3 regions of the Pseudomonas sp. JDS28PS106 genome follow, and region 2 is predicted to be linked to each of the others. Evidence: riboswitches for the same ligand, from Rfam matches in the RefSeq annotation. Region 2 holds a riboswitch; each other region holds the start of a gene.
What was found. A riboswitch is a leader RNA that binds a small molecule or an ion and turns the genes downstream of it on or off. The one in region 2 is predicted to bind cobalamin.

Region 1 (3,270 bases), on a different contig from region 2:
GCCATGCAGCGAGATCAGGATGACCTTGGCATGGCGCAGGACTTCCTCGACGTAGAGGTCGACCGAGGCATGGTTCTGCACCTGCATCGGATTGGCCAGACGCAGGCTGGGGTACTCGTCCGGCAGCTGCTGCGCGGCCTGCGCCAGCAGCGCCAGACTCGAATCGCCGCTACAGAGAATCACCAGCTCGGCCGGCGTCTGACCAAGGTCGGCAATACTGTCGTCCGGGACGAATCCGCCGGGCTGGGTTCTCAGCAGGTGCATGGATCAACCGGCGAGCGCAGCGAGCGCAGCGGTGAGTTGCGCTTCCAAGGCCGGCGCATCCAGGGCCTGGCCGATCAGCACCAACCGGGTCAGACGCGCTTCGTCCGCGCCCCACTTGCGGTCGAAGTGCTTGTCGAACCGCGTGCCGACGCCCTGGATCAACAGACGCATGGGTTTGCCCGGAATCGCCGCGAAGCCCTTGACCCGCAGAATGCCGTGCTGCACCACCAGCGCGGTCAGCGCATCGAGCAGCACGCTCTCGTCGGCTTCGGGCAGCTCGATGGAGATCGAGTCGAAGGCATCATGGTCGTGGTCGTCATGATCTTCGTCGTCGTGGTGATCGTGGTGAGTCTTGCGGCCATCGATATGCAGCTCGGATTCGGCGTTGACGCCCAGCAGGACGCTCAGTGGCAGGCGGCCGTTGCTGGCCTCCACTACCTTGACCGCCGGCGACAGCTCTTCGGCGATTTCAGCCCGCACCGCAGCTAGCCCTTCGGCGTCGATCTGGTCAACCTTGTTGAGAATGACCAGATCGGCGCTTGCCAGTTGGTCGGCGAACAGCTCGTGCAGCGGCGACTCGTGGTCCAGGTTCGGATCCAGCTTGCGCTGGGCGTCCACCTGTTCGGGATAAGCAGCGAAGGTGCCGGCCCGTACCGCCGGACTGTCGACCACGGTAATCACCGCGTCGACCGTGCAGGCATTGCGGATCTCCGGCCACTGGAACGCCTGCACCAGCGGCTTGGGCAGGGCCAGGCCGCTGGTTTCGATCAGGATGTGATCCAGATCGCCACGGCGTGCCACCAGCTCGCGCATCACCGGGAAGAACTCTTCCTGCACGGTGCAGCACAGGCAACCGTTGGCCAGCTCATACACCCGGCCGTTGGCCTCCTCCTCGGTGCAGCCGATGCTGCACTGCTTGAGAATTTCGCCGTCGATGCCCAGCTCGCCGAATTCATTGACGATGACCGCGATACGGCGGCCTTGCGCGTTGTCCAGCATATGGCGCAACAGCGTGGTCTTGCCCGAGCCGAGGAAGCCGGTGACGATGGTGACGGGAAGCTTGGCCAGTGTTTTCATCAGATGCCCTTTGGCGCGGCGGGCAGACAGGACGACAGCCGGGCACGGCGCCCAAGGCTCGATTCGCCACCGGATCACCCCGCCCGGTTGTAGTGAGAATTCGCGGGCACAAGCCCGGTTCGAGGCAGGTCTCCTGGCTTCCGGTGGCGCGACGCGGCAGTAGAGGCCGCGTGACGCGTGTCGCCCGCGCCTTCCCGCGTGTGCAGTGGCTGTGCGAACGACCTGACCGATTACAGTTGCGGGGGCAGCTGCGGCCTATACCGCATTCCCGTCTTAGCTCCAGCCTTCAGCTGGAGAACCTCGAACCCGCAAGGCTACGCAGTGCCTGCGGGCAGGTCAATCGTTCAGATTGACGATGCCCGCCCTGCCGTGATTTGCTGCGGCGCATTTGCCGGCCGCAGGCAGCCATGATCGACAATTTTCCAACATCCGGAAGCGCCACTCACCGCCCGCTGCGCGCCAAGGTTCTGGTCGTCGGACTTGGCTGCCGGCAGGACTGCGAGGCCGCTCATCTTCGCGAACTGATCGACGGCGCGCTGGCCGAGCACGGTCTGGACATCCAGCGCATCGACGCGCTCGCCAGCACTACGGCCAAGGCGGAAGAGCCCGGCCTGCTGGAGCTGGCCCGGCAGCTCGGTTTGCCGCTTGTGCTGATGCCACCCGCGCAGCTGGCACCCTTCGATGCGCAACTCACCCATCGCTCGGCGCTGGCGTTCGCTCGCACCGGCTGCCATGGCGTCGCCGAAGGCGCTGCATTGGCGGCAGCCAGTCAGCTGGCCGGCGGTGGGGCGCGCCTGCTGATTCCGCGGCGCAAATCCCGTCTGGCGACATTTGCCTTGGCGTTGGCAGGTCCGGGTAACGGATAATCACTCGTCACCTTTCTGTCTGGAGAACCCATTGACCGTCTATTTTATCGGTGCCGGCCCCGGCGACCCGGAGCTGATCACCGTCAAGGGCCAGCGTCTGATCCGCAGCTGCCCGGTCATCATTTACGCCGGCTCGCTGGTGCCGTTGGCGGTGCTCGAAGGCCATACCGCCGATGAAATCACCAACAGCGCCGAACTGCATCTGGAGCAGATCGTGGCGCTGATGAAACTTGCTCATGAACGCGGCCAGGACGTCGCGCGCGTTCACTCCGGCGATCCGAGCCTCTACGGCGCCATCGGCGAGCAGATCCGCCATCTGCGCCGGCTGGGCATTCCCTTCGAGATTGTCCCAGGCGTAACGGCGACCGCCGCGTGCGCCGCGCTACTGGGCACCGAACTGACGCTGCCTGACCTGTCCCAGAGCGTGATCCTGACCCGATACGCGGACAAGACGTCGATGCCCGAAGGGGAAAAGCTCGGGGACCTGGCCCGCCATCAAGCGACCATGGCAATTCATCTCGGCGTCAATCACCTGGAAAAGATCGTCGCCGAACTGACGCCGCACTATGGCGTGGAATGTCCGATCGCCGTCATTCACAGGGCCAGCTGGCCGGATCAGGATTGGGTGCAGGGTACGCTGGCCGATATCGCCGCGAAGGTGAAGGCAAAGGATTTTCGGCGTACGGCGTTGATTCTGGTGGGAAAGGTGCTGGGGGATGACCCGTTCAGCGAGTCATCGCTGTATCGCGCCGGGCATGCGCATTTGTATCGACCGTAAATAAGCTATCGCCAGCAAGCTGGCTCCTACAACGGAACTGTAGGAACCAGCGGGCGGCGATCCGCATTGCTGGCGATCAACTGATCAGTAATACGCGTTTTCTTTCTGGGTATGATCGGTCACGTCGCGCACGCCGGACAGCTCAGGAATGCGTTCGAGCAAGGTGCGCTCGATACCGTCCTTGAGGGTGACGTCAGCCTGACCGCAGCCCTGGCAACCGCCGCCGAATTGCAGCACGGCGATGTTCTGCTCGCCCTCTTCGACCACGTCGATCAAGGTGACCTG
Region 2 (3,270 bases):
CGCCGCTTCCAGCAGACGCGCCAGCACTTCGGGCGCGACGCTCCCGCCGCTGAAGTGGCGCATGTCGCGGCGCTCGGCGATCGCCCGATAAACGGCGGCGCGCTCGTCTGGGCTGTAGGCCTGGTCGCTCATGGTCTGAACAGCGCCGCCATCGCCTGTGGGTTGGAAGGAAAATAAAAGTGCACGTAGGAAGCGGTCAGCCGCCCGTCACGATAAACCGCTTCAGCGCCGCGCCCGCCATTGGGGCTCACGCCCCTGGCGATCGGCTGGATTTCGGTGCTGGTCAGCGAATGATGATAGGTGTGCCCGCGCAGCAGACCTTCGGGCAGTTCGACGGCTTGCAAGGCCAGCGCCGCCAGGCGTTTCTGCATCACTGCTTCACCGCGCAGCAAACCGACCAGTTCGGCGCGCTCGCCTTCCACATCGGTGAGGGCGTCGAGCAGATACAGCATCCCGCCGCATTCGGCGAGTATCGGCTTGCCGGCCCGGTGGTGCTCGCGGATCGCGAGCAGCATGGAACTGTTTTCCGCCAGCGCGCGATGGTGCAGCTCGGGATAGCCACCGGGCAGATACAGGCTGTCGGCCGGCGGCAAGGCCTCGTCACGGATCGGCGAGAAGAAACACAGCTCGGCGCCCATGGCGCGCAACAGATCGAGGCTGGCGCCGTAAGTGAAGGCGAAGGCTTCGTCATGGGCAACCGCAATGCGTACCCCGGCCAGCAATGACTCGACGGACGATGCGTCAGGCGCAGCGAAGGTGACGGCTGGAGGCAGCGCCACTTCACAGGTCTCCGCCAGCGCGGCCGCAGCGGCATCAAGCCGCAAGTCGAGATCGGTCAGTTCGCTCGCCTGCACCAGACCGAGATGGCGGCTCGGCAGCTCGATATCTGTCTCACGTGACAGCGCGCCGTACCAGCGCAAACCTTCGGTCAGGCTGCCTTCCAGCAGTTGGGCGTGGCGCACCGTGCCGACGCGGTTGGCCAGCACCCCGGCGAACGGCAGGTCCGGTTGATAACGCGCCAGCCCCAGCGCCAGTGCGCCGAAGGTCTGGGCCATCGCCTTGCCGTCGATCACGCCCAATACAGGAACACCGAAATGCCGCGCCAGATCGGCGCTGGACGGCGTGCCGTCGAACAGCCCCATGACCCCTTCGATCAGAATCAGATCAGCCTCGCCGGCCGCTTCCCACAACAGGCGACGGCTTTCCTGGGCGCCGACCATCCAGAGGTCGAGCTGGTACACCGGCGCTCCACTGGCGCGTTCGAGAATCATCGGATCGAGGAAATCCGGGCCGCACTTGAAGACGCGAACCTTGCGGCCCTGGTTGCGATGCAAGCGGGCCAGCGCCGCAGTGACGGTGGTCTTGCCCTGCCCCGAGGCAGGCGCGGCGATCAGCACCGCCGGACATTGGCGCGGCTCACTCATGAAGGTCACTCACAACTCGATGCCTTTCTGGGCACGAATGCCGGCCTGGAACGCGTGCTTGACCACGCCAATGTCGGAAACCGTGTCAGCCAGCTCGATCAGCTCCGGCTTGGCGCCGCGACCGGTCACCACCACGTGCTGCATGGGCGGACGCGCCTGCAGGTCAGCCATGACCTGATCGAGGTCGAGATAGCCATGCTTCAAGGCAATGTTCAGTTCGTCGAGGATCACCAGACCGACATTCGGGTCGCGCAGCATCTCGCAGGACACCGCCCAAGCCGCCTCGGCAGCCGCGATATCGCGTTGGCGATCCTGGGTTTCCCAGGTAAAGCCCTCGCCCATCACGTGGTAGCGCACCTGCTCGGGAAAGCGGCGGAAGAACAATTCCTCGCCGGTGCTGTTGCGCCCTTTGATGAACTGCACCACACCGCACTGCATGCCATGGCCCATGGCGCGGGCGAGCATGCCGAACGCCGAGCTGCTCTTGCCCTTGCCGTTGCCGGTCAGGATCAGCAACAGGCCGCATTCGTCGGGGGAATTGGCGATACGCTCATCCATTACGGCTTTCTTGCGCTGCATGCGCGCCAGATGGCGTTCGTCGCGTTCGGGGGATTCGTTCATCTCAGCTCTCCGCTCGAGGACACGCGAAAGCAGACGGAAGGACAGCACTGAACAGCAGAGAGCAATACCCTGCGCAGAGCACCACCCTCCGTGGTGCTGTTGGACTGGATCAGGCCGGTCTCCGGGCTCATGAGCGGGCATTCCCGACCGCGCGCCTTCCCGTGTCAGACACAGTGGCCTTGTGCGCAGCCTTGACTCATCTACCGTTGCGGGGGCAGCGCCGGGATCGAATCTGTCGATACTGACCGGCTTCCCTGTTTCACTCCGCCAATCGGCGATTGCGGAGCACCTGAAACAAACCGCGAAGGGTAGAGGGTTGCACCGGGAGCGTCAATGAACACGTCCAGCCAATCAACCCTCAGAGCCTGTCGGCAGACTGGGCTGGACGATCATGAAAACCTATCGGTTGGTTCGTCGGCGCGTTCCTGACGCGCCTTGAAATTGCTCCAGATCTCGTCTTCGAACCGGCTCATCGACACGATGTTTTTCTGCGAGAGAACGATTGTGAATCCGACGTTCCGTCCCTTGAGCAACATTTCTTCAACTACAGCGGAGTAATCCGTGGTGTAGGTAACCTTCAAAGTATCCTTGTCTCTGTAACCGCTCATGGTAGGGACGATCTGAAAGTCCTCGTCCATACCACCGGCCTCATGCAGATCACCGATGTCGGATACCCGCCCGACATACCCCTTGCGATCTTCCATGGAGAACATGTACTGGTTGTTCTTGTCCCGCATTGACTCCATAAGCTGCCTCGTCAACGGACGGGTGGGCACTTTGGAAGCAAGGATCAAACCTTTGATGGAAGCCGCCGAGGCTTGATGGCGCAGCATCAGCAAACCGGTGAAGATACGGGGCAAGGACCACGCCAGAACAAATGACAGGACTGATGCCTGCGCCAGAAACGCCCACACAGACGCCTTTTCTGCAGTGGTGATTTCGTGATGGGTGAGAAAATCTTTGACGTATTCGATGTAGTCGCCGTAGGGAGCGAATTCAGCAAGAAGAGAAACAAAAATGCCGTGCTTGCTCGCAACCATCAGGCCGAAGCTCATGGCGCAGGCCACTGCAAAGATCAGAACGCCCGTTTTAGCGATGAGCATGTACAGCAGCTGCCCATCGTAGCGGCTCATGGTCGCCTGGCGGTAGATGCTTCCATTGCAATACAGATAGCCGCTAACCAGAATCGGCAGGATGAGAAGGAGCCCCATCAGCCATTTGCCAC
Region 3 (3,270 bases), on a different contig from region 2:
CAGGCGATAGTTCCAGATGATGCCCTCGTCTATGGGGTCGAGCACGTAGCCCGCGCCCCACAGCTTGTTGGCCAGGGTCTGAAGGATCGCCTCAGGGCCGATCGCCGTCTCGCCGATGGCCGTGCCGGCCAGCACGGCCGCCAGTAGCAGTGCCGTTACCCAGAATGCATGGCCTAGCGCTGCGGAAAATTTCATGGTGCCTTGCTGAACCGGTCGGCCGCGGCAGCGAGTTCTTCGATGCCGGTGAACAGGCGCAGGCTGGCTTGCATGCCATCAGCGTCGATGATCACGATACGGTCGTTCTTCACCGCGTCCATGTTGCGGGTAACCGGGTCAGCCTTGAGAAACTCCAGCTTCTTGCGATAGTCGTCGGCCGGAAAGCGGCGGCGGTCCATACGCGCGATCACCAGAATGCTCGGGTTGGCCTTGGCGATGGTTTCCCAGCCCACGGTCGGCCACTCTTCATCGGACTCGACGATGTTGCGCATGCCAAGGCTCTTGAGCATGAAGTCCGGGATGCCCTTGCGACCGGCGACGTAGGGGTCGATGTCCAGATCGGCGCTGGAGAACCAGAACACCGCCGACACGTCCTTGTCATGGTTGCGCTGGACGTTGGCCAGGGCGTTTTTCAGACGCTCTTGCAACTGCGCCACCAGCGCCTGGCCGCGCTCCTGGACGTCGAAGATCTGCGCCAGTTGCTCGATGCTGGTGTAGATCGACTCAATGCGAAACGGCTCCAGGCGCGTGCCATCCGCGCCGACCAGATTGTCCTTGCCTTCGCAGTCGGACGGCATGATGTAAGTGGGAATCTTCAGGTCATGGAATTGCTCGCGGGTGCCGACCACGCCCTGGGGGCCGACCATCCATTCCAGCTGCACCGCGACCAGACCGGGGCGCTTGCCGATGACCGACTCGAAGCTGGGGTCGTTGTCGGCCAGACGTTCCACTTTGTCGTTCTGCGCCTTGAAGCGCGGCAGCACGTCATTGAACCAGAGTGAGGTTCCGACCAGCCGGTCGCCCAGGCCCAGTTCGTAGAGCATTTCCGTGCCAGCCTGACCGATGGTGACCGCGCGCTGAGGCGCCCGCTCGAACGTCAGCGGCATGCCGCAGTTCTGCAGTGTCAGGGGGTAATGAGTGGGTGCGGCGGCCACGAGCGACGAAAAACCGGTGGCGCCGATGAGCGCTGCGATCAGGACGGCGAAGCGGGGCAGGGACATGAATGCGATCTCCTATCGTACGTGTGCAGGACGCAAGGTACATGCAGGAAACACATCCCAGGCCAGTGCCGTGCAGGCAAGGCAAGACGAAGCGCAGAAAGAGCGCGCGGAGATGTCCTTCCCGGACACCCCGCCGGTCAGTGTTTGCAGCAGGTCGGCAGGTCTCCTGACTGGCACGTCATCGCCCGGTTCCGGCCTTCCCGGGTCGCCCCAGTGGCTTGCAGATGCTTCGGAACAGGCTCGGTGCCTACAGTTGCGGGGGCAGTTTCGTTTGCGCCTCGGCTGAGCGAAGCGCGCGAATTCCCTGTTAGTTCCTCTCGGAAACCGACGGGGCGCGATGGTAAACGATCAGCCTTGACCTGGCTAATGCTTTGCGCCGGAGACTGCCGATGCCGCGCCCGACGTGCTATTTATGGTGGGCCTATCAACCGATCGAGCAGGTGAAATCCGTGGAAGCACTACGAGAAGCCTTCGCCCAGGCCGTCCGCGAAGACGTGAAGAAGTGTCACGAGGCCGGCTACCATTTTCCCCGGTGGGAGAAAATGGTCGATGAGCAGCACCCGGTGGACGTTGCCATTCATTTCATCGTCTCCGGCCAGTTCCAGGACGGATTCAAACGTCTGGTTCGCGAAGGGCGGGAAGACCTGACGATGGAATCGCTGATGTTGCAACCAAGGTTTGCACCTCTGTTCACCAAAGATCTGCTGGACGTCGCCTTGTGGCGCCTGCGCACCGTGGCCTGGGAAGGCTGAGCGCCGACAGGCCTTATCGCCAGCAAGCTGGCTCCTACCCGGTCCCGTAGGAGCCAGCTTGCTGGCGATGTGCCCGCTGCGAATCCGGCAACTCCACCGTCCTGTCGAACAACCGGCCCACGTTCGGCTGGTGGCTGATGCCAACGACCAGCGTGCCGGGCAGCGCGCGTCGCAGTTTGCCCAGCAACTCGCAGGCGCTGGCGTCATCGAGCTGGTTGGTCGCTTCGTCCAGATAAAGCGTCTGCGGCGCATACAGAAGTGCGCGAGCAAGTCCGAGCCGTTGCTGCTCGCCACCGGACAGCTGACGTGGCCACTCGCATTGCTCATCCAGTCGCTCCGCCAGCTGCGCCAGCCCGACCTCGCGCAGGACTTCCACCAGCCGCGTATCCGGCGGACATTGCGCCGCCGGGTACGCCAGCAATTCGCGCAACGGCAAAGTCGGCAGGTACGGTTGCTGAGGAATCAGCAGGCTAGGCCCTTCACGCAGCGTCCAGTGACCCCGGTAGTACGGCCAGAGCCCGTGCAGGGTGCGCAACAGCGTAGACTTGCCCAGCCCGCTGCGCCCGGCAATTTGCAGCCATTCGCCCGCGTGGCCGGCAAGGTTCAGGTCGTCGAGCAGCACGCTGCCGTCAGGCTGGTGGATCTGTAAATGCTCGACCCGCAAAACCTGCGCCCGGTCAATCGGCCGTACCTGGGCCCTGGTGGCCTCGATGGCCTGATGGAACTGGCCAACCCGCTCTACCGTCGCACTCCATGCGGCCAGGCGAGGGTACATTTCGATGAACCAGCTCAGCGAGCCTTGCACGGCCGTGAAGGCGCTGCGGATCTGCATCAGCCCGCCCAGGGTGATGGTCTTGGCGAGAAAGGCAGGCAGGGCGGCGAACACCGGAATGATCCGGCTTACCCGGTCATAGCTGACCGTGAAGAATTGCAGCTTGCGCATGCGTTCCATCAGTTGCCACCAATTGCCGGCGATGCGCTCGAAACGCTCGGCCAGTTGACGCTTCTCTACCGCCTCGCCTCGATAGAGCGCGATCTGCTCGGCGTGGTCGCGCTTGCGCAGCAGGCTGGCGCGAAAGTCCGCTTCGAAGCGCTGCTGCTGGTAATCCAGTGGCTGCAACGGGCGGCCCAGAAAGTGGGTGAAGGCCGTGCCCAGCGCCGTGTAGAGAATCGCGATCCACAGCAGATACCCGTGAATGACGACGGGCTGGCCCAGCAGCTCGAATTCGAGCACGCCCGACAGGTTCCACAGCACCATGGCGAAGGCGCCGACCTGCGCCACGTTGATGACGAACGAGGCG

Region 1: it holds a riboswitch for cobalamin, as region 2 does, so the genes downstream of both, cobW (cobalamin biosynthesis protein CobW) here and cobO (cob(I)yrinic acid a,c-diamide adenosyltransferase) in region 2, are expected to answer to the same signal.
Region 3: it holds a riboswitch for cobalamin, as region 2 does, so the genes downstream of both, TRP66_RS02170 (ABC transporter substrate-binding protein) here and cobO (cob(I)yrinic acid a,c-diamide adenosyltransferase) in region 2, are expected to answer to the same signal.

Annotation. Positions count from the first base shown of each region.
Region 1 is NZ_JBAJGT010000002.1:39,378-42,647, forward strand. It holds gene cobN (cobaltochelatase subunit CobN) at 1-264, opposite strand, end outside; gene cobW (cobalamin biosynthesis protein CobW) at 268-1,341, opposite strand; cobalamin riboswitch at 1,448-1,659, opposite strand; gene TRP66_RS03355 (cobalamin biosynthesis protein) at 1,749-2,207, shown strand; gene cobM (precorrin-4 C(11)-methyltransferase) at 2,239-2,985, shown strand; gene nfuA (Fe-S biogenesis protein NfuA) at 3,070-3,270, opposite strand, start outside.
Region 2 is NZ_JBAJGT010000003.1:223,197-226,466, forward strand. It holds gene bluB (5,6-dimethylbenzimidazole synthase) at 1-132, opposite strand, end outside; gene TRP66_RS06315 (cobyrinate a,c-diamide synthase) at 129-1,424, opposite strand; gene cobO (cob(I)yrinic acid a,c-diamide adenosyltransferase) at 1,434-2,045, opposite strand; cobalamin riboswitch at 2,141-2,353, opposite strand; gene TRP66_RS06325 (hypothetical protein) at 2,435-3,256, opposite strand; gene TRP66_RS06330 (hypothetical protein) at 3,256-3,270, opposite strand, start outside.
Region 3 is NZ_JBAJGT010000001.1:507,939-511,208, reverse strand. It holds gene TRP66_RS02175 (FecCD family ABC transporter permease) at 1-195, opposite strand, end outside; gene TRP66_RS02170 (ABC transporter substrate-binding protein) at 192-1,217, opposite strand; cobalamin riboswitch at 1,357-1,561, opposite strand; gene TRP66_RS02165 (hypothetical protein) at 1,667-1,969, shown strand; gene TRP66_RS02160 (ABC transporter ATP-binding protein/permease) at 2,004-3,270, opposite strand, start outside.